Regions from separate parts of the Pseudoalteromonas sp. APC 3358 genome, predicted to be linked through region 2. Evidence: predicted binding sites of a transcription regulator. Region 2 holds the regulator's gene; the other holds the start of a gene.

Region 1 (3,217 bases), 370 kb from region 2:
TTGTTGCTTGAGTAGACTCTTGCAATTTAACCGTAATTATATCGCCAGTACGTAGCGCTTTTTTATCAGAATATAAGTCGTTTGATGTATGAGTATTAAACAATGAACCTGTGGCTACCAGCGGCTCTAAAATAGGCTCGGGGTACATAGGTGCGTAGTAAGGGTCGTCCTGCACTACTTCACTATTTTGCGTAGACATACAGCCACTTAAAAATAATGTGCCCGCTGTAAATAAAATAATATTACGCATAATTCCCCCTACTCTATTAAAGCTGTTGATTGATATAACTCATCATTTCGTCAACGGCCGAAATTACTTTTGAGTTCATTTCGTAAATACGCTGAGTTTCTATTAGGTTTACCAGCTCTTCAGTCACATTTACGTTTGAAGTTTCGAGTGAGCCTTGAATAATGCTACCTAACCCTTCAACACCCGGGTTACCTTGTACCGGCGCACCACTTACAGCGGTTTCGGTATAAAGGTTTTGACCAATTGGCTCAAGGCCCGATGGATTAATAAAATCACTAATTGTTAGCTGACCAATGACCACGTTATCGGCTTGGCCTGCAACACGTACAGATACTTCGCCGTCTTGCGAAACCGTAATTGATTGCGCGTCATCAGGTACATTCATTTCTGGCTGAATAACGTAACCTGCGCCCGATGTTACAATGCGTCCATCGCCATCGGTAGTAAACTGGCCGTTGCGCGAGTAAGCAATATTGCCATCTGGTTGCAGTACTTCAAAAAAGCCTTCACCAGAAATCATCCAATCTAGTGAGTTTTCGGTGGTTAACATGTTGCCTTGCGTAAACTCTTTTTGGTTAGCTACAACTTTAGCACCCGCACCTAACATTAAGCCCGATGGCATTTCGGTATCTTGCGATGAACGACCACCTGGTTGATTAATATTTTGATAAAGTAAATCTTCAAATATAGCGCGGCTTTTTTTGTAACCTACGGTACTCGCATTCGCTAAATTATTTGAGATAACCGATATATCGGTTTGTTGAGCGTCTAGCCCAGTTTTACTGATCCACAATGCTGGATTCATAATCGTGTCCTCATTTTAAAGTTAAACTATGCGTAATAACTGATCTTGACGCTCGTCAATTTCTTCAGCTGTTTTCATTAATTTCACTTGTAATTCAAATTGGCGCTGGTGGCTTATCATGTCGACCATTTCGTGAACAGGGTTCACATTCGACATTTCAAGCGAACCACTTAAAACTTTTACATTGGCAGAGGTATCTACTGTTACATTTGCTTTTGGTCTAAATAAACCATCGTTACCTTTTTCGAGCTGTGAGCTATTTGCTTCTACCACTCTAAGCGTGTCTATTTCTTCTAAAAAGTTAGCGGGAGCGCCTTGTGGTCGAACTTGAATAGCGCCATCTTGGCTAAACCCTATTTTTTCGACTGGGACGGGTAAAATAACAGGTCCCCCTTCGCCAATAACTTGACGACCATGGCTGGTTACGAGCATGCCTTGAGCAGTAACGTTTAACGTACCCACTTTTGTGTAAGCTTCATTACCGGAGGCATCTTGCACAGCAAGCCATGCGTTATCGCTCATCGCGATATCTAAGTCTCGCCCGGTTTGAACAATGCCACCCGATACCATGTTTGAACCCGGACGCTCTTGCATTGAAAATACACGTGTAGGCAAACCTTCGCCAAACGCTTGCATAGAACGCGCCTGCGCAAAGTCAGCTTTAAAACCCGTTGTATTTGCATTTGCCAAATTATTGGCTTTTAAAGCAAGCCCCTGTAGGCTTTGCTTAGCGCCAGAGGCCGCAATGTAGACCATTTTGTCCATAGTATCGACTCACATAAAAAATCTCTGAACTTACAAATGCAAAATAGATGCCAGATTAAATTTGACGCAACATTGAGAGGTATTTAGAAGGGCTTACAAAGAGGACTTATAAAAAAGGCTGCAAAAATGCAGCCTAATATATTTAATGGGGTTTAGCTTATCGAATCTGCAAAATACTTTGCTGAATAGTTGAGTTAACTTCAAGCGCACGTGAGTTTGCTTGGTAATTACGCTGTGCAGTAATTAAGTCTACAAGCTCGTTTGTAAGGTTTGTATTTGATTGCTCAAGCGCTGATGAGTTAATTCCACCAAATGTACCCGAACCAGCTTCACCCGCTACAGGTTCACCTGAATCAATACTTTGCTTCCAGCTTGTATCACCCACTTGTGATAACCCTTGTGAATTTGGAAAACGTACCATAGCCACTTGGCCTAGGAATGTTGAGTCACCATTACTGTAAGAAGCGACAATTTTACCGTCTGTTCCTATATCAATTCCGGCTAAACGACCAACCGTTGAGCCATCTTGATCGAGTGCTTTTACTTCAAAACCACTTGAATACTGAGTTGGGATACGTCCTGCCGTGTTATTTTCATCGCGCCAGTTAAGCTCAATACCAGTACCTGGGAAAGTTGCACCATTGTCTAGTAATGTTGATAAACCAGCACCAGAACCCGCTGGTAGTAGTATTTCATCAAAAGTAGTTGTATTTGTATTTGCCACACCACCTGTTGTTGATGGCAAACCACTCGAGTTAAAACCTAGGGTAGTCAGTGGTGTATAAGGTGCGGTTTGTTCTCCACCAGTTGTGCCATCAACTACTTTGCCATCGAGTGTTGCGTATACTTCCCAACTGTTATCTGTACCACCTGCTGCGGCATCATCTTCTTTAGCAAAAAAGTATTGTAAGATGTGCGGCTCACCTAAAGAGTCATATACTGTTGTTGACGTAGATGAGTTATAAGTACCACTAGAAGCAGGGTCAAAATCTAGACCTGATGGATCCGCCGTTGCATCTAAGTTAAACGACAAAAATACATTTTCTGTTGCGCGAGGAGAACCAGACGAATCAGGGATTTGAATTGGATCAGTTGTGCTCAAACTTACCGACGTTGTATCACCTGTAGATGAATCAACTGGGAATGCTTGTAAAAAGTTACCTTTTGCGTCAACCATAAAGTTATCTTGGTTAAGCTTAAATGCACCCGCACGTGTATATGTTAAATCTTGCGAAGATAAATCGTCGGTCATCGCAAAATAACCTTCACCAGTGATTGCTAAATCAAGTGAGTTATTTGTAAATTGCAGTGAGCCTTGGTGAAACTGCTGCGCAACCATGGTTGTTTGCACACCGTCACCATTTTTAGTCTTACCAGAGCTAAACACTGATGAAGCG
Region 2 (3,217 bases):
TCTTTTTCTTTTTTGATGGCTAAATCAAGAGGCAACGAGTCAATTGATAGTGGGTGTAATCTACGAGTTTCAGAAAAACGTTTGATCAATGTTTGATCGTCGCTATCTAAATAAAATAACGTAGGGTTTGCAAAGCCTGGCAAGTATTCAAGAATATCGTTAAATTCATCTTGTTGTTTAGGGATGTTACGCACATCAATGCTAACAGCAATTTTATCGTAGCTATCAGACACACTGCGAACTAATGAAGGAAGCAAGTTAACTGGAATATTATCTACGCAATAATAACCTAAATCTTCTACAACGCGTAAAGCAACCGACTTTCCAGAACCAGAACGGCCGCTTATGATAATTAACTCCATTTAACACCCTTTATAAAACTATGATTGATTGACAATAACTTGGTAAAGCTCAGCATCTGATTTTGCACTGCGTAACTGTTTACAAAAATCTTTGTTGTTTAGTTTATCAGCAATGGTTGCTAGAGTCTTTAAGTGCTGCTGGTTATCGCCATCTGGTACGATGAGTGCAACGAAAATATCAACAGGGCGATTATCGATTGCATCAAAATTTATTGGAGTTTCGCTAACGAGTACTAAAGCCAAAGGCTCTTCTGCACCGCTCATTCTTCCATGAGGAATGGCAATGCCACGCCCTATACCTGTACTACCCAATTTTTCTCTGCTCATTAAAGCATTAAGAATATCTTGTTGCGGTAAATACGGAAGTTTGTCGTGAGCAAGTTCGCTAATGAACTCTAAAATTCTTTTTTTGCTATTAAAAAGGACCGCAGCTTTGCTGCAGTCCTGGCATATAAGTGAGCTTAATTTCATCATATTAGTGTCGAGCAAGCTTCTCTTTGTGTTTAATTACTTGTCGATCGAGCTTGTCGATCAACGAGTCAATGGCGGCATACATATCTTGATGTTCTGTAGAGGCAAATAGCTCAGCACCGCTTACGTGTATGGTGGCTTCTGCTTTTTGATTTAATTTTTCTACATCGAGAATGACATGAACATTATTAATATGATCAGAGTGTCTTTCTAGCTTCGCAAATTTGGTATTAATATAGTCTCTTAGTGAATCGGTTAATTCTACGTGACGACCAGTTAAGTTTAGTTGCATAAGCATTACCCTCTTTTTTTTGCGTCTTAAATCAAACTTTTACGCTGATTTGACGGTGGAATAGCCAGAGATTCGCGGTATTTTGCGATTGTACGTCTCGCTACTTTAATTCCTTGCTCAGCCAATATATCCGCTATTTTGCTATCACTCAATGGTTTTGCTGAGTTTTCTGCTGCGATTAATTTTCGGATAAGCGCACGGATTGCTGTAGATGAACATTCACCACCGTTTTCGGTGCTTACATGGCTTGAGAAAAAGTATTTAAGCTCAAATATACCACGGGGTGTGTGCATATACTTTTGGGTTGTTACGCGCGAAATTGTTGATTCGTGCATTTCTACCATTTCAGCAACATCATTTAAAACCATTGGTTTCATGGCTTCAGGACCGTGTTCAAAAAAGCCTTGTTGTTGCTTAACAATACAATTTGTTACTTTTAATAGCGTGTCGTTTCTACTTTCTAAGCTTTTAATAAACCATTTAGCTTCTTGTAAATGCGAGCGAATAAACTGGCTGTCACCACTGGATTTTACAGTGCGAGACATTGCAGCGTATTGGCTATTAACACGAATTTTAGGCATGCTATCTGGGTTTAACTCAACAACCCAGCGGCCTTTAATTTTTTTAACTGACACATCGGGAATAACATACTCAGATTCTTCTCTTACAATAGTATCTGCAGGTTTAGGGCTAAGAGTATGTATTAATGTCATTACTTCTTTAAGCTCTTCTTCTTTGAGCTTAGTTTTCTTCATTAATGTACGATAGTCACGAGCAGCTAATAAATCAATATGCTCGGTTAAAATCATTTTTGTTTCATTAATGTAAGGTGTTTCTTTATCAAACTGGTTAAGCTGAATACACAAACACTCTTGTAAACTACGTGCAGCAATACCAACAGGATCAAACAGTTGGATGCGTTTTAATACAGCTTCAATTTCATCAAGTTCGACTTCGTTATCATCTTCGTTTTCTTGATTAAAGCTTTCTAAAATCTCTTCGCAGCTTAGTGTTAAAATACCTGAATCATCGACGGCTTCTACAATAGCAATAGCAATAGCTTCGTCTGTAGGGCTAAATGGCGTTAGTTGTAACTGCCACATTAGATACTCATGGAGCGTTTCAGTAGAGGCGCCTTGGTATATTGATTCGTCTTCAGGCATCGGACCCGATGATGCTGCTGGAGCGGCACTCATGTACTCATCCCAACTAACATCCATAGCCATGTCGTCACTTAGCGTGTCTTTTGCAAGTGCTTCACCACTATCTTGTTCGTATTCGCTTGGAGCATCATCGGCAGATGCGCTAACAGTTATGTCATCTGTATCTGCTTTTTGCTCGTTTTTACCTGCAGCGTCTTCTGAATAGTCTGCTTCTTCAACCTCTAATAGCGGGTTGCTGTCGAGAGCTTCTTGTATTTCTTGCTGGAGATCCAATGTACTGAGTTGCAACAAACGAATAGCTTGTTGCAGCTGTGGAGTCATTGTAAGTTGCTGGCCCATGCGCAGCTGTAGTGATTGCCTCATGTATCTCTAACAATCCTTTTATGTTGTTATAATTAATACTAGCAGATGCTTAAAGACATGGCGTAAATGTTACAGCCTAAATTGCTCGCCTAAGTAAACATCGCGTACTGTTTTATCATTTAATACGTGTTCTGGAGTACCTGATGCAATCAGCTCCCCATGAGAAACAATGTAGGCTTTTTCACAAACATCAAGGGTTTCTCTTACGTTATGATCGGTAATTAATACACCAATCCCACGATTTTTAAGATGTTCTATTATTTTCTTTATATCTAATACCGAAATCGGGTCAACACCTGCAAATGGTTCATCCAGTAATATAAATTTAGGATCTGCTGCCAGCGCACGTGCTATTTCAACACGACGACGTTCGCCACCCGACAATGCCATACCTTGGCTATCACGAATGTGTTGTATGCTAAATTCATCTAATAATTTATCGAGAGTGTCTTCTCTAGCTTGTTTATTTAACTCTTTGCGCGTTTCTAAAATGGCCATTAAGTTTTGATAAACAGTCAGCTTTCTGAATATTGAAGACTCTTGCGGTAAGTAGCCAATGCCTAATC

The links. The regulator sigma-54, encoded in region 2, starts transcription at its own class of promoters, with help from an activator protein. The targets are predictions, from matches to a motif close to GTTGGCACGNNNNTNGNNT.
Region 1: a site for sigma-54 is predicted at 1,857-1,875, ahead of QL995_RS04630 (flagellar basal body rod protein FlgF). Genes of this name have one in related genera too.

What each region holds. Positions count from the first base shown of each region.
Region 1 covers NZ_JASDCE010000002.1:449,290-452,506, reverse strand. Annotated here, with positions in the region: gene flgH (flagellar basal body L-ring protein FlgH) at 1-250, opposite strand, end outside; gene flgG (flagellar basal-body rod protein FlgG) at 267-1,055, opposite strand; gene QL995_RS04630 (flagellar basal body rod protein FlgF) at 1,077-1,820, opposite strand; gene flgE (flagellar hook protein FlgE) at 1,978-3,217, opposite strand, start outside.
Region 2 covers NZ_JASDCE010000002.1:80,127-83,343, forward strand. Annotated here, with positions in the region: gene rapZ (RNase adapter RapZ) at 1-362, opposite strand, end outside; gene ptsN (PTS IIA-like nitrogen regulatory protein PtsN) at 381-833, opposite strand; gene hpf (ribosome hibernation promoting factor) at 838-1,125, opposite strand; gene QL995_RS03035 (RNA polymerase factor sigma-54) at 1,152-2,651, opposite strand; gene lptB (LPS export ABC transporter ATP-binding protein) at 2,721-3,217, opposite strand, start outside.